Regions from separate parts of the Hungatella sp. genome, predicted to be linked through region 2. Evidence: a T-box and tRNA genes for the amino acid it is inferred to sense, from the RefSeq annotation. Region 2 holds a T-box; the other holds one or more tRNA genes.

Region 1 (10,511 bases), on a different contig from region 2:
CAGGAAAAATGCAAAGCTGACGCCGATTACGAAAAACAGCGTATTGATCATAACTTTTTTTCTCGAATACCGGACGCGTCCCTCTTCATCGACGGTCCTCGTTCCTCCTGCCAGATATCCGATGTAAAGCGGTACAAGTGGCAGCACGCAGGGTGAGAAAAAGCTTAAAAGTCCCTGAATAAATACTGTAATTGCCGGTATTCCGACTTCAACTGAAAATCCCATATCGCCTCCTGAAAGTGTTATTAACTGTAATTTTATTTGTTTCAGTTTGTACTGTTATTATAAAAGTTACAGTTAATATTGTCAAGTACTTTCGGAAACTTTTTTAATTATTTTTATATTTTTACAACGGCTCCCTAAGTCATGAGCGGCAGTGATTTACTCGGCCGGATCATCCGGAACGTATTCCAGAATGTCTCCCGGCTGGCAGTCCAGCGCCCTGCAGATCGCCTCCAGCGTGGTAAAACGGACGGCTTTCGCCTTATTATTCTTCAGAATGGATAAGTTGGCCATGGTGATATCCACTTCGCCCGCAAGCTCCGTCAATCCCTTTTTCCTCTTTGCCATCATGACATCAAGATTTACTACAATCGCCATTCTATCCCTCCTATATTGTCAAGTCGTTTTCCAGCTTGTACTGCACCGCCTTCTCAAACACCTGGCAGAGCACGATGGAAAAGAGTCCGGCAATGGCAAACACGATAATGATGACAGCCGTCGCCGGAGTGAGCGATACCGGCAGGCGGATGATGGAGAGAAGCGCAATCATGAAACTGCATTTGCCCATCTTTTTAAGCGAACCGGCATTTTCCATGACAAACGGATTATCCGTCAGGACAGTGAGAAACATCCTCCGCAGCTCCTTTATGATGAACAACGCCATCACGCCGGAAGCCATATAGATCACGCATTGAAACACATAGTATTTCCGGAAGCTCTCGATGTAATTCCCGAAAAAATAAAACAGCACCGGGATGGCCGCAGTCAGCACAATCCCGATATAAAACATGGCATCCAGCATATATTTTGTAAAACGAACCAGTTTCGTATTCATAACAGGCACTCCTTCTTTCCGTTTCCGCTGCCGCTTTGGCGACGGCTGTTTATGAGGAAAGTTTATCACAGGGCAGAGGGGAATTGCAACAGGAAATGCGGCAGGGAGTGTTTCATAGGACAAGCTTTCTTCGTAGAAATCAGAAATCAAAAAAATCAGGAAGAAATCCGTCAAACAAGATTTCTTCCTGATTCTCATCACTGTCCGTCAGCCGGGCAGAGATAAAATCCCATCCCTTCCCTGATATACGGTAGGTATTTTCTGTCCTTTACGGCCACCTGTCCGATCACATTCACGCGCGGATCGGAAGGCATGTCAACCCTGCAAATTTCAAGCTCTCCCATGTACCGCAAATACGCTTCATTGGCAATACATATCTTTCCCGCCAGCCTCTGGCCGGAAGGCTCTCCCGCTGTGTCTCCCGCAATGACCCGGTCCCTGCAGTTAAAACGGGATTCCTGGGATCGGATCACATATTCGCTGGAATCCGGCCGGTCATGATGGATTACCGCTCTCTCGAATTCATAACCAGGCAGTATATCCGCATGCAGGGCCACGTATCCTTTGCTCAGCGCAGCCAGCTGCGTCCATACCTCCTCCGTCACATCGTTGTCGCCCACCAGAACAATATCGGAATCCGCCTGGTACAGCTCCAGCATATGGAGAAGCACCTCATCCCTGGAAAACCGGTGTTCCTCCACCGTGGGAAGCCCTTCACAGAGAGGGCCGCGCAGCTCGGAATTCCCCGGAACAAATGCCATCGTGGTAAAGCCAAGGATTTTGAGCCTTTGATTCATCTCCTTTACACGGTCAAGTGACAAACCGGTATATGGTTTCGGGTAGTAATTGTGGCAGGCGGCAAAGCGGGTAAAATCTGCCCCTGCCGCCGCCCAGTTCTGAATATCTTCCTGTGAAATCGTAGAGGCGTTGAAAACGATATGAAATTTTTCCGAAAGCGCAACCGTTTCCTCTGCTGTAAATCCGAAGTCGAGACGGATATAGGTAATCCCCAGTGACAGCAGTTCATCGAAGGAGGCGCAGCCCAGCTTTTCTAAAGTAACCGGGCTGACATCGACAATCAGATTGATGCCTGCATCTCTGCACTGCTCCAAAAGCTTTCTGGCATCTCCTCTATAATCGATGCCCGTCTCCTCCGGGATGTGCATGGAGGTAAACGCGTATCTGATGCCGGCTTTCCGGGCTTTCCTGATTATCGCCTCGTTCTTTTCCACGCCATTGCTGAAATAGAGCGATATTCCTGTTTTCATAAATTTATTCCCCATAGACTTCGTTGATCCGCTTCTCATCCACACCAAAGAACCAGGTCAAAATGAAACCGCCGGCGTAAGCCGCAGCCATAGCGATAATATATGGAATCTGCTGTCCCGGCTTTACGATCAGCAGGCCGAACAGCCCCGATACCCCCTGGGATACGGTTCCCAAATGAAACAGCGCAGAGAGAACACCGCCGACACCGGCGCCTAAACAGGCGGTAATAAAGGACTTACCAAGCGGAAGCGTTACTGCATACATGAGCGGCTCGCCCACGCCCAGAATACCTACCGGGATCGAATCGCGGATATAGCCTTTCAGCTTTTTGTTCTTTGTCTTAAAGTAGAGAGCCAGACCTGCGCCTACCTGTCCGCCGCCCGCCATCATCAGGATAGGAAGAAGATAGTTGATGCCCTGCGTTGCGCCGGCCGGGTCATTTAACATGGCATGGATGGGCGTCAGCGCCTGATGAAGCCCGACTGCAACCAGCGGAAGGAAGCCTGCCGAAAGGATATATCCGCCCACAACACCGAGTTTTTCATATACAAATGTCAGCACAGTATAAATACCAGATGTCAGAGCCGCGCCGACCGGCTGTATGATCAGAAGGATCACAAGGCCGCCGATAATTAATACGAGCAGAGGACTGATAAACGTATCGATCAGATCAGGCATAATCTTACGGATGTGCTTCTCTAAGAATGCGAAAAATACGCCTGCGATCAGAGCGGCCAGCATACCGCCTGCTGCCGGGTTGAACACATTACCGGTGATCGGCAGAAGAATCTGCGCGTCGTTATATTTGGCTAAAAGCGGCATCGCAGTATTGGCGATACACATAGCGCCCGCAATTCCTCCCAGAGATGCGGAACCGCCGAATTCTCTTGCGGCGTTGTAGCCGACCAGGATTGGCAAATAGGCAAACAGAGCCCATCCCATGGTGCGGATGCATTCGTACCACCAAATTCCGCTGAGCGCGCCGCCTGTGGAAACATTAACAACATTGCTGATTCCGTTAATTAAACCTGCTGCGATGATGCCCGGAAGAAGCGCTACGAAAATATTGGCAATCTTCTTCAAAAAATTCTGGAGCGGTTTATCGTATTTGGCCTTCTGCGCGGCTTTATTTTCCTTAGCCAGATCCTCCACATTTCCGCCGGCGGAAGCCGGGGCGTCTGAGACTGCACCCTTGGGCAGCCCTGTCAGCTTGGAGAACTCCTCCAGCGCCTTATTAACCTTTCCCGGCCCCAGGATAATCTGAAGCGTTTCCGATTCCACGACGCCGAGCACGCCTTCCACTTTTTTAATTGCTTCGATATCTACAATGCTTAAATCTCTCACGCTGATGCGCAGACGGGTCATGCACGCGGCATTGCCCAGAATATTGTCTTTTCCGCCAAGCAGCGAGAGGAGCTTTTCACTCAATTCCCTGTAGTTCATATGGTCCCTCCTGTTTTAAAGATCAGACGTTCTGTCCGATCGTCAATTATGTGTTATAAAGCATTCCTTACATGACCGCCGGCCGCCTCCAGATGCGTCTTCGCTTCCTTTGCACCGCAGCCCAGCAGGATCATGACTATGGCCGTTTTAACATGACCGTCAGCCTCTGAAAGAGCGGCTTTCGCCTCTTCTCTCGTACAACCGGTGGCAGTCATGGTGATATTTTGAGCCCTTACAACCAGCTTCTCGTTAGTCTGCTGAACGTCCACCATGAGATTCTGATATACCTTTCCGAATCCCACCATACTGCCGGTTGATATCATATTCAGAATCATTTTCTGGGCGGTACCGGCCTTCAGTCTTGTAGAACCGGTCAGGACTTCCGGGCCTGTTACCGGCTCGATAGCAAGCTTCGCGGCCTTTCCTACTTCTGACTGCCGGTTGCATGCGATTGCGACCGTTTTGCATCCAACGGAATCAGCGTATGCGAGACCATGGATCACATAGGGGGTCCTTCCGCTTGCGGCGAGACCGATCACGATGTCATTTTTGTTGAGAGCCAAATCCCTTAACTCCTGTACACCCAGGGTCTCACTGTCCTCCGCGCCTTCCACCGCCTTTACGAACGCCCCTTCACCGCCGGCAATCAGACCAACTACCAGATCGGGAGACACTCCAAAGGTGGGCGGGCACTCAACGGCATCCAGAACTCCCAGCCTGCCGCTGGTTCCTGCTCCCATGTAAATGATTCTTCCGCCGCGATTTAAGCTTTCGGTCGCCCATTCGATCGCTGTGGCAATCTCCGGGATAACCTCTTTTACAGCTTTGACGACATTGCCGTCTTCCTCATTCATCACGGCCGCCAGTTCAGCAGGAGTCATCTGATCTAAATTCATGGTTCTATCATTTCTTGTCTCTGTTGTCAGCTTTGTCAAATCAAGCATTCTAATATTCCTCCAATGGTTTTTGAATGTGTGTTTTCGGAAAACTCCTCATGCAGCTCTCATAATGTTTATTTACATAGGCAACATAGAGGATATCTACCATGTTTAATTGTGAAATTCTGGACGACATGGCTCCGCTGCGCAGAATCAGTTCCGTAGCGGCCACGGCCAGCACGCAGTCCGCCTCGGCTGCCAGCTTGGAATCAGCGGCCCTCGTGAGCACGATAACTCTGGCGCCATTGGCTTTTGCAGCCTTGGCACAGGTGATCATCTCCTCCGTCAGTCCGGAATAGCTGATCACGATACCGAGATCGCCCCTTTTCATGGTTCTTGCGGCCAGCAGCTGAGCGTGCCAGTCGTCGCAGATATTACACAGTTTCTCCACACGTATCAATTTTAAATACAGGTCTCGTGCAACAAGTAAGGAGGAACCGAGTCCAAACAGCTGGATAATCCTGCTCTCTTCGATCATTTTGACGCAGGTGTCAATAATCTCCGGTTCTACCAGCTTTCTTGACGTCTCAAGAGACTCGATGTTTTTTCGTGTAACCTTTTGAATAATGTCCTCTGTCGACGGCGTGGGGATGATCTCCTGAACAGATATCTCCCTGCTGTCCTTAAACAGAGCATTTTCGTATACAAGCGCATGCTGGAAATCGCGGTATCCCGCGCAGCCCAGCTTTCTGCAGAGTCTGATAATGGTCGCCGGCGACGCATAGGCCAAATCTGCAAACTCGTGTATACTCTTTCCAATCACCATATCCGGATGATTTAAGATGATTGTTACTGCATTCTTTTCCGCTGCGCTTGCCTTGACCTGATAGTCTTTCAGACGCAGCAGCAATCCTTTTGCTGCCATATTTCCTACCTCTCCTTCATCATAGCATATGAAATAATTGTGTCAATTATACGGGGTTGTTATGAAATTTTATTGCATATTATGATTGGTTTTATGTGAGATTTCAATGGAAAGTTTCGGATTTTTAAGAAATGTAAAAGAGAATCCTGCTGGCAGACCACGCCTGCCGGGAGGACTTTTCGATATCACAGGAGGACTTTTTGATATCACAGACGACTTACTTATAAAACAAAAAGACCGGACTCCTGCAAAACTGCAGGCCTCCGGCCACCAAATAAAAAGAGCGCGAGACGGGGATCGAACCCGCGACCCCAACCTTGGCAAGGTTGTACTCCACCACTGAGCCACTCGCGCATAAACAATGAAACAAAGTATGAACTTTTTCGTAAAAGCATTATAACATACATCTCATGAAAATGCAACAGAAATTTTCTAAAGCGGGTGATGGGAATCGAACCCACGTATCTAGCTTGGAAGGCTAGTGTTCTACCATTGAACTACACCCGCAAAGGAAATTCCAAAAGCATTTCAAATGTACTCTCGCGAGCACAATGCCCAAAGTCGGAATCGAACCAACGACACGAGGATTTTCAGTCCTCTGCTCTACCAACTGAGCTATCTGGGCAGACATGCGATGTCCTGTGCGTAATCGGAATCAGTTTGAAGCAGCTGCTCCTCTCACTCACAACACGAATAAGTTTACAAGATTTCCCTGCATTTGTCAATATAAATTTCATTTATTTTCTCGAAATCATTTTCACGAAACCGCATATCACTGTTCTCCGTCGAGCACCTTTTCAAACTGATCCATCGGCATCGGCCTATAGAATGCGAAGCCCTGAATCAGATCACAGCCTACGGATTTTAAGAATTCGATCTGCTCCTGACGCTCCACGCCCTCGGCTACGGTGCTGATATTCAGCTCTTTCACCATGTCGATAATATATTTCAGGATCGTATGTTCCCGGTTCACATCCACGCTTACACGGAAAAATACTCCATCCAGCTTCAGCACATCGATAGGAAGATCTTTTAGAAGCCCCAGAGACGAGTAGCCGGTGCCAAAATCGTCGAGGGAGCACAGAAATCCGTAGTCGTGCAGCTCTCTCACCACCTGCAGCAGATACTCCTCGTGCTCAAAAGCGGCCGACTCCGTCAGTTCAATCTCCAGCAGCCCGTCAGGAATCCCGTACTGCTTCTTGATGCTGGCGTAGACCGGGATGAAATCCGGGTTATAAAACTGTATTTTAGACACATTGACGGAGACCGGCACCACAGCCAGCCCTTTCTCCATGCGTTCATGCAGCCATATACACACCTTTTCGAAGACGAAACGGTCCACTTTTCCAATAAAATGATTCTTTTCGAGCACCGGAATAAAGAGCCCAGGGGAGAGCAGGCCATTGCCCGGAACCGCCCATCTCACCAGCGCCTCCGCGCCTCTCACGGCACCATCCTCCACGCCCACCTTGGGCTGCATATAGACGACGAACTCCTCATTATCCAGACCTTCCTGCATGCGGTCCTTCACCTTCATCTCCGCGATCAGCTTCTGCCGGATCTCATCGCCGTAGAACGCATAGTGCTTTCCCGGTTTGTTCTTGACTTCCTTCTGGGCGAAATTGGCCCGGTTGACCATCATCACCGCCTCCGGCTCCTCAACCAGATCCTCCACGCAGCAGATTCCGCATGCAATGGTCATCATGTGGCGGTTCGACATGACAAGGGCAGAATTTAAGAACTCTTCATCCACCTGTTTCTGTGTCTCGAGCAGCTCCTCCCGGCTCTCATAGCGGCGCAGGAGTACAAACCGGTCCGCCACGTCGCGGCCCAGCAGTTCCTCTTCCTTCAGACGGCTCATGATGAGCCGCGCGTAGTCTTTCAGCAGCTCGTCCCCGTACGAGTAGCCGAATACGTCGTTTACATACTTGAAATTTTCGAAATCAATATAGAGAACCGCGAATCTGGCATCGGTTTTCCGTTCCAGTATACGGTTTACCTCGGAGTAAAACTTCTCCGTATGGTACGCCCCGGTCAGCTCATCTCTGGACGCCAAATCCTCCAGCTTTTCGTTTGTATCCTTTAATTGAAAGAATTTTCTTATGTAAAAATACATGGCAAAAGCAAAAGCGATGGCGCTGACCAGCGCAGTTGCCGAAATCATGCGCACTGTCCTTCCCGCCATATCGCTGGAATACTGCTCTATGGCAAAAACCGTGTTGTTAGCTATCTCAAACAGCCTCTCGCTGGAATCGATCAAAAGATCTGCACTCTCCCCCTGCCTCACAGCGTCGATCTCTTCCCTCACGGTCTCCCACTGCCCCTTCAGCAGATTTAAATTCACCTGGTACAGCTTGCAGTCGGTGGAGACCAGGCCATACACACCGCGGCCGGTCACCAGCTCGTCTAAGATATCATCCACATACCCGATCAGTTCATCGTCGGGGCGGCCGTTCGTCTCCAGCTTCACCACCCGCTGGGAAGCTCCCCTCACGATTCCCACATAATTTATCAGCTTCCCGTAGTCCCGAATATCCGAAATCCGCTCGATCGAGACCGCGCTGATCGCCACAAGCAGACCTAAAAGCAGCGGAAACAGTATTCTTAAATGTTTTTTCATTGGTATCCCCCTGATCAGGTTTTATTCTCCGGTCAGAATCCGGCTCGTCCTGCGCACCGTGATCCGGTCCCCTTCTTCCACCCTGCCGCAGAGCAGCGGTGAATCCACATCATACTCTTCCCTCCGCCTCATGACAGCGCCCTCACTGTCATTGGCGTAGCAGTATTTGCAGCCGCAAAGGCAGGTATCATACGCCCCCGTTTCCACGCTCTCCACACACCCGCATTCCGGCCTCTGGTTTTTATCTTTCTTCATACGAACCGGAACGCCCAGAATGCGTTCAATCATCGCCGGATCGACACAGCTTCCATGGCGGACTCCCACTTCGCTTAAATCCACGGTCTCCGCACAGCTTTCCACCGTCATGCCGTACTTCTCCGCCGTCTTTACGAACCTCTCACCCGTTCGTTTCATGGTCTCTTCATCCGGCAGCTCCAAAGGGATGCCCCTCATGTTGCGTTTCGTCTTCCCATAGCAGTCCAGGAAGCTGATGACCACCTTATCCGTACAGCCGCAGATTCCTTCTGCAATCGCTTCAAACGCACGGAAATGGTACTCCGCCGGGTATCTTTCATTAAAAAGCACCGGATCGTACCGCCACACCATGCGGTCCCGTCCGGCCGTTTCCGCAGTTTCGCGGAAGATACGGATCAGCTCGTGTTTGTCCGGAAGCCCCGGTTCTATGTCACGGCCGTATCCGGTCAGTGTAAACTGTATGTAATACGGGATTTCTCCCAATTCTCCGATCCTTCTCATCATAGGAGCAGGATTCTTCGTCCAGAACACCACTAAATCCACCAGGTCGGGAGAAAGCATGATCTTACTGACCTGGTGGCTGTTCATCGGATTCTTCACATAGAGAAATCCCTCTTTCATTCTATTGAAAAACCAGTCGGAATAATACTGTGGAATATCCGTCCTTCTGCTCACACTCAGTATCATGGCTGCACTCCGTTTCTCACAGGATAAAGCCATTATACCCCATCAGAGAGCCTCCTTCAACCGTTCCACATTATTCTCCTCAAATTTAAGAAGCCGCTTCATCAGAGCCGTCACTTCCTTTTCCGCCTCTTTCTCATACTGATTGATCCGTTTGACCGCATCAATAATCCCCATATTACTGCCCTGAATCAGCATTTCCGCAATGTGGGAGGAAGACTTATCCATCAGGGTCTTCATATCGATCATCAGGTAGGCCATAATTTTTTCCAGGGCGCCGATTCCCTTCTCATCATAGCCATGGCGGTTCAAAAGCTTTTTCGCTTCCTCATGAATCTGCTCGTACTCCTTAAGCTGCGCCTCAATCCGTTTCTTAAACGCCTCATTGTCAATCATAGGAATCAGCTGATTTAAGGTTTCGACACCCATCTGGGAATTTTGATAAATAAAATTAAGCATTTCCGCGTCTGCGCTCATATCCAATACCTCTTTTCATATTATTATAGATTTCCATCATAGTATTGGGTAAAATGCGGCAATTCATTCTCCGGACAGCGCCATAGAACAGAAAAAGCTTTTCAGCTTCATGTATAAAAGGAAGGCAAATCAGGGAAAATAATGGAGTATCCGCAGCAGACAACCTTATGAAATCATCATTATGACAGGAGGATTCTATGAATAAACAGCCTGTATTTTTAACGGACAGAGACCGCCTCGTGGTACTGGAGGCCATCGCGGGAATGCCTAACGCGGCAGTCCCGGACAGCTTAAAACCATTTGAGGTACTGGAGCCCAACACCTCGGAAGGCGCTTCCGAAAAGCACCTCCCCATCATTGAAACCGACGGAAACCACGTGACCGTAAAGGTCGGAAGCATCTTCCATCCCATGAGCGAGGAACACAACATCGGATGGGTCTGCTTACAGACGAAGGCCGGGGTCACCATGCGGGTGCCCTTAGATTCCGCTTGTGAGCCGGTCGCCCACTTTACGCTGGAGGACGGCGATACACCGAAGGCGGCCTACGCCTGGTGCAACCTTCACGGTTTCTGGAAGACCGAGGCATAAAACCCAAGGTTCTCACCTGTACAGAGAAGCATCCCAAACCATTTTCAGGTCGCGGGATGCTTCTTTTCTTTCTTCCATTCAAGTAATTTCTCTGTAAGCTCCGGATCGAACTGGCGGCCCTTGCACCGCTCAAATTCTTCCAGGATCATCATCTCATCTTTGTACCTCGTCCCTCTTCCATTCAAACCGTACTTCATACGGTCATAGGCGTCTGCGATTGCCAGGACGCGCGCTTCAAACGGGATCAGTTCACCGGCCAAGCCGCGTGGATAGCCCGTACCATCCCAGTTTTCATGGTGGTAGAGCACTGCCT
Region 2 (10,511 bases):
GCATCCTCGCCGTCGATGGTGACGGTCTGCAGGCTGCGCAGGTCCAGTCTGCCTTCCCGCTCGCGATCCGTGACCTCGTCGGAGACCATTTCCACCTGATCCATCACCTCGTCAGGGAATTCCTCCGGAAGACCATACGCCTTCACGATGGATATGATGTCCGTTCCCGGATCGTTTACATGGCCTAAAATCTCCGTGATCATGCCCTCCGGCTTCTTCTGGCTTCCGCCGAAGTCCGTAAGCACGGCTACCACCTTGTGACCGGTCACGGCCCCCATATCCTTTCCCTGAGGAATGAATATGTCCTTACCAATCTTCTGGTTGTCCGGAATGACAAATCCAAAGTTCTTATTTTTCTGGTAGTATCCGATCACGGTCCGGTTCGCGTGCTCCAGAACGCGCAGGACACGTCCTTCGGCCCGTCTTGAGCCCTCGCCCTCTGTCTCGATGGTAATCTGCACGGTATCGCCGTTCATGGCGTCAGCCGTCTTATCCTCGGGTATAAAGACGTCCTGCTCCCGTCCTTCTACGGTCACAAAGCCAAAGCCCCTCGGATGGCCGCTGAACGTACCGGTTATGGAGCCGATATCCGGCTTGCCGTACTTTCCTTTTTTGGAAATGCCGATCTTTCCCTCAGACAGCAGTGCATCCAGCACTTCCTTCAGCTCTTCTCTCTGCCCCTTCGGCACATCGAGAAGAATCGCCATCTCCTTCAGCTTCATCGGAACGTAGGCCGGTTCTTCCACCAGCTGTAATATCATGTTCTTTCTCTGTGTCAGTTGTTCCTCTGTCATAATTTCCTCGTTTTCTGTTTTACGCTGCGGTTCCCTCTGCTTTTATCATTATGCCCGGAAGGAACGTAAATAGTCCGGCCGCCGGACTCCCGCGCCGGAAGGCACTTGCTTCACCGGATAAATTTTCCTGTGAAACAAAAACACCCTTGCCGCCTAACCACAAGAGTGTTTAATCTTTACAGTATATTCAGATTCAATACTAACGCGAGAACGAAAAACAGAATCGCTCCGTATCTTGTAAATTTCTCCAGTTTACCTTCCATGGAACGGCCTTTGTTTCTTCCCCAGTAAGTATCCGCCATACCGCCGATGGAACCCAAGCCCTGTGTCTTTCCTTCCTGCAGCAAAATAATTGCAGATAATGCTATACATATGATAACAAATATGATTGATAAAATCGTTCTGATCATGTCCCTTTTCCACCTCCTATAGTCAAACATGGTAATCATATCATATTTTTTCCATAAATACAACTGCATTTTTTGTATTTTTATATTCTTACTTTCATCCACTCTTCGATTCTCAGAAGCTCGTTGTATTTCGATGTCCGCTCCGACCGGCACGGCGCGCCCGCCCTGATCCAGTCTGCGTTTACAGCCGCGGCAAAGTCGGCAGCGTACGGATCCTCCGTCTCACCGTATCCCTGGGACACGGCTAATTTCAGCCCGTTTCTTTTGGCCAGATCCGCCATCTCCATGGCCGCCGTCACACTCTTTGCTCCACACATGGAAATGCCTGCTGCGTTTTCCTCCACACCGTCCCAGTCTGCCAGGCAGGCCCAGTCTCTTTCTCCCGGCTTTAAGCAGCCCGGTTCCCGGTTTTTGTGCTGCCCGATAAATACAGCCCGGTTTCCCAGCATCTTGGTCAGCATGCCCCATCCGCCGGCATCCGCCTCCGCCAGCCCGTCGAACACGGCGCAGACCGGATATCCGTCCAGCAAACGAATATAGAAACCGATCATATCATTTCTGTCCCGCTCGACCGGTACGCCTGTCATACGGCTTTCCCCTTTAAACTGATAGAACCCGGTACCTTCATCGAAGAGTGATTCCGCGCCTGCGCCGATGGCCAGACACATATCTTTCCCCGGCTCATAGCCGCACAGCATCATGGCCTCCATGATATATTCCAGAGCCTCCTCCGAATTTCTCAAATCCGGTACAAAACCGCCGTCGTCTCCCACCCCGGTCTGATATCCCGAGATGGTGAGAAGCCGTTTTAATGCCTGGTATACCTCCATGCATTTTTCGGCGCCTTCGCCAAAGGAGGCGGCGCCCACAGGGACTACCATATAGGATTCCAGATCGAGTGAGTTGTTCCTTCCGTATCTCCCGCCGCTGATCATCGTCATCATGGGGACCGGGAGGCGTCCAGGCGCCGTTCCGCCCAGATACCGGTAAAGCGGCATCCCCAGGCCGGCCGCCGCTGCCCTGGAAACCGCCATGGATACCGCAGTTAAGAAACCGCCGCATTTCCTGATTCCGCAGGAAGAAGCGCCCTCCTCCAGCAGCTTGTCAATGCCTCTCTGGTCTGACGCGTCCTCAAACAGTACACATTCCGACAGTATCTCCATGACCCGGTCCGTGTCTTCGCTGTCCTCGCAGAGCGCTACCATGGCGCGGCCCCGGGCGCCGTTTTCCAGCTCCACTTCCGCCTCCACGGCCGGCAATCCCTCTGAGTCCAGCATTCTGCGCCCGGTCACCTCTATAATTTCAAGTCCTTCCGCCATAACGTATTCCTCCTTACAAAACAATCCATTTTCTGTAAGGATGAACACAACTCCGGCACTTTATACCCGGTGATGCAAGAATATACGATCGTTTATGCTCTCAGTTCAATTCCAAGCGCCTGCAGACCATTTAATATTTTATTCATGACCGCGCCGACTTCCTTGTCCTCCAGCGTGTGGTCCTTCGCACGGAAGGTGATGGAGTAGGCCACAGACTTAAAGCCTGCGAGGATCTGAGCGCCCTCGTAGATGTCGAACAGCTGGTAGCTCTCGAGAAGCTTTCCGCCGCGCTGCTCAATCACGTCTTCGATCTGACCCACCAGCACGTCCTTCGGCACCACCATGCTGATATCTCTGGATACAGCCGGATACTTCGCGATGCCTGTATACTTGCGGTCGAATGTGGTGAACGGAATCATAGACGGCATATCGATCACAGCCACATACGTTCTCTCACCGATTTTATAGTTATCCGCCACATCCGGATGAATCTCGCCTAAATAGCCTACCGTAACTCCGTCGTAGACGATATCGGCCTGTCTGCCCGGATGAAGGAAGCTCTTTTTGTCCTCCGGAGAATAGTGCGGTTTCTTGTGCATACCGGCTTTGTCGAAGAATTCCTCAACCACGCCCTTCATGTCATAGAAATCACCGTCGCCGTACATTCCCAGTGTAAACTGCATCCGCTCGTCAGGCAGTTCTGTCAGCGGAAGAGACTTCGGAAGATAAATATTTGCCAGTTCGTATAAACGGACATTTTTATTTCTGCGGTTGTAGTTTGTCGATAAGGAGTTCAACATACCGTGCAGCGGAGAGGTTCTCATGATGCTGAAATCCTCGCCCAGCGGATTTAAGATTCCCACCGTCTTACGAAGCGGGCTGTCCTCCGGAAGCTTCAGTCTGTCAAATACCTTCGGGCTCTCGAAGGAATACGTCATGCCCTGGGAGAATCCGCAGAACTCCGCAACCTCTCTGGCCACCTCTTCCACACGCAGCTTATACGATAATTTTCCGGTCGTGGCCTCTCCTGACGGAAGCGTCACCGGGATCTTGTCATAGCCGTAATATCTGGCCACTTCTTCTGCCATGTCGGCCATGCAGTTTAAATCCTGACGGAAGGTTGGAACGATAATCTCACGCCTATCGGCGTCATATCCCAGATCCAGCTTCTTAAAGTAGCCCAGCATGGTTTCTTCGGAGACATCCGTTCCCAGAAGCCGGTTCATCTTCTCCGGCTCAAATGGAATTCTCTTTTCCGTTTTCTTTTCCGGATAGATGTCGATCATGCCGCCAACGACCTCACCGGCGCCCAGCTCCTCGATCAGCTGGCAGGCGCGGTTTACCGCCTCCTCGGCGTTGTTGGGATCAAGACCCTTTTCGTATTTTCCGGAAGCGTCGGTACGGAGTCCGACCTTCTTTGCGGAGAGACGGATGTTGGTGCCGTCGAAGCATGCGGATTCAAATACCATGTTCTTCACATCATCGGTGATCTTGGAGTTTTCACCGCCCATGATACCTGCGATGCCGACTTCCTTTTCCCCGTCGTTGATCATCAGAATCGTGCTGTCCAGCTTTCTCTCCTGACCATCCAGGGTCTGGAATACGTCGCCGTCCTTTGCACATTTGACAATAATCTCATGGCCTGCCAGCAGGTCATAATCGAACGCGTGCATGGGCTGGCCGTATTCTTCCATTACGTAGTTGGTGATATCCACGATATTGTTGATCGGGCGGATTCCACAGGCGGCCAGACGTCTCTGCATCCAGGATGGTGACGGAGCGAGCCTGATATTTTTCACCATTCTCGCACAGTAACGCGGGCAGAGATGGCTGTCTTCCACGGATACCTTTAAATAGCTGTTGATGTCCTCGTCGTTTCCAGTGGCCGTAACAACCGGAGGATGGAATGGCTTGTCAAAGGTAGCCGCTGCCTCTCTGGCAATGCCGATTACGCTGTAGCAGTCCACACGGTTGGAGGTAATTTCATACTCGAATACGGTGTCACGCAGGCCCAGCACCTCGATTGCATCTGCGCCTTCCTCTGTGTCTGCAGGAAGGATGTAGATGCCGCTCTCCGGAGCATTCGGATACATTTCTTTAGAGGAACCCAGTTCCTCGATGGAGCAAAGCATGCCGTTTGACTCAATACCGCGAAGCTTGCCCTTTTTAATCGCCACGCCGTTCTCTGGAAGAGGGCCGCCGTCATGGCCTCCCGCTACCTTTCCGCCGTCCAAAACCACCGGAACCTTATCGCCTTCCTTAACATTTGGTGCGCCGGTCACGATCTGAATGGTCTCCGCGCCGATATTCACCTGGCAGATGATCAGTTTGTCCGCATCCGGATGGCGTTCGATCCGGTCAATCCTGCCGACTACGATCTTCTCCAGGTTTTTGTCGAGGCGTTCAAAGCCTTCTACTTTCGTTCCGCTTAATGTCATCGCATCTGTATATTCCTGGTCGCTGACATCTAAGTCCGGAACATATGCTTTAATCCATGATAATGGTGTATTCATCTTTTTTCCCTTCCTTTCCCTAGAACTGTCTTAAGAACCGAATGTCATTTTCATATAACAGTCTCATATCATCGATCTCGTACTTCAAAAGTGCGATACGCTCAAGGCCGACACCGAAGGCGAAGCCGGAATACTCGTCCGGGTCAATGCCGCTCATGCGGAGAACGTTGGGATGCACCATGCCGCATCCTAAGATCTCGATCCAGCCGGAGCCCTTACAGAACCGACAGCCGCTGCCGCCGCATTTAAAGCAGGTTACATCCACCTCGGCGCTCGGCTCTGTGAATGGGAAATGATGTGGACGGAATTTTACTTTTGTCTCCGGTCCGAACAGTTCCTTTGCAAAATCTGCCAGCGTTCCCTTTAAATCGGCAAACGTAATGTTCTTGTCGATCACCAGGCCTTCAATCTGATGGAAGGATGGGGAATGGGTCGCATCCACCTCATCGGAACGGAATACGCGTCCCGGGGCGATCATACGGATCGGCAGCTTGCCCTGCTCCATGGTGCGGACCTGTACCGGGGATGTCTGGCTTCTCAAAACGATGGATTCGTTAATATAGAAGGTATCCTGCTCGTCTCTGGCCGGATGGTTCTTCGGAATGTTCAGTTTTTCGAAATTATATAAATCATACTCCACTTCCGGGCCTTCCACCACTTCGTAGCCCATGCCGACGAAGATGCGCTCCACTTCTTCCAGCGCGATGGTGTTCGGATGGCTGTGGCCTACATTGTTTCTCTTTGCAGGAAGGGTCACGTCGATGGTCTCTCTTCTTATCTGCTCTTCTCTCGCCTTCTTTGCCAGAGACGCCTTGGCCTCCTCCAGCCTGTTTTCGATGATGGCGCGGGCGTCGTTGACCATCTGGCCTACCTTCGGTCTCTCCTCCGGCGGAACGTCCTTCATGCTCTTCAGCACGCTGGTCAGTTCGCCCTTTTTCCCTAAATAAGCGACCCTGATTTCATTCAGCTTTTCCAGCGCGTCCGACGCTTCGATCTGCTTCAATGCATCTTCCTTGATTTTTTCTAATTGGTCTTTCATCATGCTCTCCTTCTTTTATCATTTTTTCTTATACATAGAGTTGGTTAAGCCTGACTCGCGCGCCGGAGCACGGTTGCTTTGGCGGCCATACTTTCTCAGCGCGGAGTGCGCATACCCGATAAAGCGGGGCACACGGTCCTGCCCGGTGGGCTTTTTTTGTAACAGGAACACCTTTCTATTACAAAAAAAAGCTCCGCCCCTGGTTAGGGACGAAGCTGAAGTTCGCGGTACCACCCTGATTCCCGCACAGAACGTGCAGGCACTCGGCATACGTAACGTGTATGAACGTCATGACCTACCCGCCGTCTTCGTAGGACGGTTTCTGCCATGCTGCTTCAGTGGGAAATTCAAACGCTTATCTGAACTTGAGGGGGCTTACAGCCGGTGACTCCCTCTCTCTGAAAGAAAATAAGGTTCTACTGACACCTTCATTGCATTTATCTGATAAAACTGAATTCATTTTATCCATTGCAGCAGGAAATGTCAAGTGGTTTGCGGATTTTTCGCCTGAATTTTATTTCATACACCGCTCCTTCTATTGAATCAAACACTGATTCTCATCAAACCCATCCGCATACATACTGTCCTTATAAATCTCATCCAGCGTATCAAAGCGGAAGGTTCCCGCCTTCACTTTATAGAACTTCTTCTCCTCCGGAATATAGAACATCCCGCTCTTATCCACGTTTATGGCCGCAATCTGTTCTGTATCCGTCGAAAAATATATCTGGTACGTGGTTGCCTCGTCCAGCTGACCGTTCGGGACCTCCTCTAAGGAGAAGCCTGTAAATAAGTCGGCCACCGCTTTAATCCTGTCTTTATCCTCACTGAAGAACGAATAACACACAGAGCCATAGTAAATGGAGACCGCTTCCGACTTCTCCGTATCGATCGGTATGCCGGAAAGCACCTCTCCGTCTGCCGGCGCCGCACCTGTTATGGGCTGTGCCTGCCCGGCCCCGCTGCCCGCGGCAGCTGTATCCCCGGAGTTCCCCTTATCCGCCGTGTCAATCTTTTGAAATCCCACGGCGCTGTCAGCAGCCGTCTCTGATCCGCCGACGACGCTGCTCACATCCGGTGCTTTCGCTGAAGCACCGCAGGCGGTCACCGTAAGCGCGGCCGCCATGAAAAGTCCGATAAAAGCGGTATAATATCCTGTTTTTCTCATTTGTCTCATCACCTGTCCTGTTATATCCGGTCATACAGCGAACTGGCTGTTGTACAGTTCCGCATAGAAACCATTCTTCTCAAGCAGGCTCTCATGAGTCCCCTGCTCGATAATATGGCCGTCCCGCATGACCAGAATCATGTCTGCTTCCCGTATGGTGGAGAGACGGTGGGCCACGATAAAGCTGGTCCTGCCTTCCATCATCTTGGAAAATGCCTTCTGAATCCGTATCTCAGTTCTCGTATCAATGGAAGACGTAGCCTCGTCAAGAATCAGCATGGGCGGCAGACACAGCATCACGCGCGCAATGCACAGGAGCTGCTTCTGTCCCTGGGACAAGTTGCTTCCGTCCTCAGAGATAACCGTGTCGTACCCATCCTTCATTCGTTTGATGAAGCTGTGGGCATGAGCCTCCTTTGCCGCTATGACCACTTCCTCGTCCGTCGCTTCCGGCCTTCCATATGCGATATTATCACGAATCGTACCGGATTTCAACCATGTTTCCTGAAGGACCATGCCGTAACTTGTTCTTAAGCTTTTTCTCGTAATCTCCCGCACATCGTTTCCATCCACTTGAATCGAGCCGGAATCTACATCGTAGAAACGCATGAGCAGATAGATGACCGTAATCTTTCCGCATCCGGTCGGCCCCACAATGGCGACACGCTGCCCCGGTTTTACTTCGAGATTCATATTCTCGATCAGCGGTATTTCGGGATCATAAGAGAAATTCACATCGCTCAGAGACACTTCCCCCTTTACCTCCGACAGGACAGCTGCATCCGGCGCATCCGGAATCTGTGGTTCCTCATCGATCAGTTCAAAGACGCGGGCCGCCGAGGCCAATGCGTTCTGAAGCTCCGTCACCACGCCGGAAATCTCATTAAACGGCTTCGTATACTGGTTTGCATAGCTTAAAAAGCTGGAGAGCTGCCCCACCGACAAATAGCCGGAAATAGCCGCAAACGCACCTGCAATTCCCACGCTGGCGTACACCAGGCTGTTGACGAACCGGGTAGCCGGATTGGTAATGGAAGAAAAAAATGTAGCCTTAAGTCCCCATACCCGCAGACGCTCGTTGATTTCCTCGAACTGAGACTGGGTCTCTTCCTCGTAGCCAAATGCTAAAACCACCTTCTGGCTGCCGAGCATTTCTTCCACAAGGGAGGTGAGTTCGCCCCTCGTCTGCGACTGTTTCCGGAACATGGTGTAAGTCCGCTTTGCAATAAAGCTTGCCACAAACAGAGAGACCGGGGTAACCAAAATCACGACAACCGCTATGGCCGGATTGATTGTAAACATGAAAATGAGGGTTCCTAAAATCGTAAGGATACCCGTAAACAGCTGCGTAAATCCCATCAAAAGTCCATCGGAAAACTGGTCGATATCGGCAATCAGGCGGCTGATGATATCGCCGTGGGAATGGGAATCGATGTATTTGAGCGGCAGGCTTTCCACCTTTGCAAACGCCCGGACCCGGATATCCTTCACCACACGGTACGTAATGATATTGTTGATATGGCTCATAAGCCACTGTGACACCGCGGTAATCAGGATAATGACGCCAATTTTCATGAGAATTCCGCCCATAACGGCAAAATCCACACTTCCCGGTGCAAGAATGCAGTCAATGGCTTTACCGGTCAAAATCGGCACATAGAGAGTCAGGACCACCGTGATCAATGCACAGGCCAGCGAAGCCAGGACGCCCCATTTATACCGGCTGATGCTGGAGAGAATCCGCCGTATGGTCGTTTTATGCTTTTTCATATTCATCCTACTGCACCTCCTCCTTCGAAAGCTGGGACAGACAGATTTCCCGGTAAATCTCACAGTTTTCAAACAGCTCCTTATGGGTTCCGCATCCCACCATGGCGCCGTCATCCAGGACGACAATCTGATCCGCGTTCCGGATCGTGGTTGCGCGCTGGGATACAATGAAGACAGTCATATCCTGCGTCCTCTCCTTAATGGCCTTCCGAAGCCTGGCATCCGTAGCAAAATCCAGGGCAGATGCACTGTCTCCATGATCAGGATCTCCGGTTTTCTGACCAGCGCCCTGGCAATCGTGAGACGTTGTCTCTGCCCGCCGGACAGGTTCTTGCCGCCGGCCTGGATATAGAGCTCCAGTCCCTCGTCCTTTTCTTCCACGAATTCAAGGGCCTGAGCCGTCTTAAGCGCCTCATAGATCTCGTCGTCTGTGGCGTTTTTCTTTCCCCACTGCATGTTCTCCCGCAGTGTCCCGTGGAATAACACCGCCTTCTGCGGAACGATCCCCGTCTTGCCGCGCAGCTGATCCAGCGGATACTCCCTGACATCGTGGCCGTCCACCGATACCCCGCCCTCCGTCGCATCATAGAAACGGGGAATCAGATTGACAAGCGTCGATTTACCCGATCCTGTACCGCCGATGATACCCACGGTCTGCCCTCTCGTCACGGAAAATGAGATGTTGCTTAAGGCCGGTTCCCTCGCTCCGTCATAGGTAAATGTCATATCTTTAAATTCTACCGCCGGAGCGCCTTCGCAGGCTTCCAGACACGTATGGTTCTTCTCCGTGATTCCCGGCTTCTGCTCGAACACGGCACTGATCCGGTTCGCGCAGGCCAGCGCTTTGGAAATGGTGATGATTAGATTGGCCAGCTTCACCAGCTCCACCAGAATCTGGGACATGTAGTTTACCAGAGCCACCACCTCGCCCTGGGTGATAATCCCGCGGTTCACTTCCTTCGCTCCGGTCTGTATGAGCACAATGATGCCCAGGTTGATAATCACATAGGTAAGAGGATTTAACAGGGAAGAAATCTTCCCGACAAACACCTGGATTTTCACCAGCTTACCGTTTTCCTCATCAAACCGGCGGCCTTCATCCTCCTGCCGGTTAAAGGCCCGGATCACGCGGACACCGCTAAGATTTTCCCTGGCGGTCAGGAGCACGCGGTCCAGCTGCCGCTGAACCTTTTTATAGAGAGGCATGCTGATTAACATGATGCCAAATACAATTACGGACAGCACCGGTATGACAATGACAAAAATCAAAGCCGCCTTCACATCAATGGTAAAGGCCATGGCCATGGCTCCGAACACGATGAAAGGAGATCTCAAAAAGAGGCGTAAAAATAAGTTAACCCCTGACTGTACCTGGTTTGCATCACTCGTCATGCGGGTGATTAGCGTGGCTGTCCCCGCCTTATCGAGTTCCGCATAGGAGAGGCTGCCAATGTGGGAAAACAGGTCATTTCGCAGCGCCGTACCGAATCCCGCGGCC

The links. A T-box is a leader RNA that pairs with one kind of tRNA and senses whether it is charged. The one in region 2 lies ahead of pheS (phenylalanine--tRNA ligase subunit alpha), so its partner is inferred to be a tRNA-Phe.
Region 1: it has a tRNA-Phe gene. The T-box ahead of pheS (phenylalanine--tRNA ligase subunit alpha) is inferred to sense a tRNA for this amino acid. The anticodon was not compared.

What each region holds. Positions count from the first base shown of each region.
Region 1 covers NZ_JBKVCZ010000015.1:46,803-57,313, forward strand. The annotation lists gene ACLTD4_RS07160 (cytochrome c biogenesis protein CcdA) at 1-225, opposite strand, end outside; gene ACLTD4_RS07165 (helix-turn-helix domain-containing protein) at 382-600, opposite strand; gene ACLTD4_RS07170 (DUF2975 domain-containing protein) at 611-1,057, opposite strand; gene ACLTD4_RS07175 (MupG family TIM beta-alpha barrel fold protein) at 1,255-2,325, opposite strand; gene ACLTD4_RS07180 (PTS transporter subunit EIIC) at 2,330-3,769, opposite strand; gene murQ (N-acetylmuramic acid 6-phosphate etherase) at 3,823-4,713, opposite strand; gene ACLTD4_RS07190 (MurR/RpiR family transcriptional regulator) at 4,715-5,572, opposite strand; tRNA gene ACLTD4_RS07195 (tRNA-Gly) at 5,855-5,926, opposite strand; tRNA gene ACLTD4_RS07200 (tRNA-Gly) at 6,009-6,079, opposite strand; tRNA gene ACLTD4_RS07205 (tRNA-Phe) at 6,125-6,197, opposite strand; gene ACLTD4_RS07210 (putative bifunctional diguanylate cyclase/phosphodiesterase) at 6,345-8,192, opposite strand; gene ACLTD4_RS07215 (DUF1848 domain-containing protein) at 8,214-9,134, opposite strand; gene ACLTD4_RS07220 (hypothetical protein) at 9,177-9,608, opposite strand; gene ACLTD4_RS07225 (desulfoferrodoxin family protein) at 9,806-10,198, shown strand; gene ACLTD4_RS07230 (diguanylate cyclase) at 10,243-10,511, opposite strand, start outside.
Region 2 covers NZ_JBKVCZ010000170.1:1,850-12,360, reverse strand. The annotation lists partial or broken gene ACLTD4_RS30095 (ribonuclease R family protein) at 1-794, opposite strand, end outside; gene secG (preprotein translocase subunit SecG) at 971-1,204, opposite strand; gene eno (phosphopyruvate hydratase) at 1,285-2,523, opposite strand; gene pheT (phenylalanine--tRNA ligase subunit beta) at 2,616-5,036, opposite strand; gene pheS (phenylalanine--tRNA ligase subunit alpha) at 5,056-6,075, opposite strand; T-box leader at 6,278-6,516, opposite strand; gene ACLTD4_RS30070 (hypothetical protein) at 6,611-7,243, opposite strand; gene ACLTD4_RS30065 (ABC transporter ATP-binding protein) at 7,274-9,019, opposite strand; gene ACLTD4_RS30060 (hypothetical protein) at 9,021-9,194, opposite strand; gene ACLTD4_RS30055 (ABC transporter ATP-binding protein) at 9,191-10,511, opposite strand, start outside.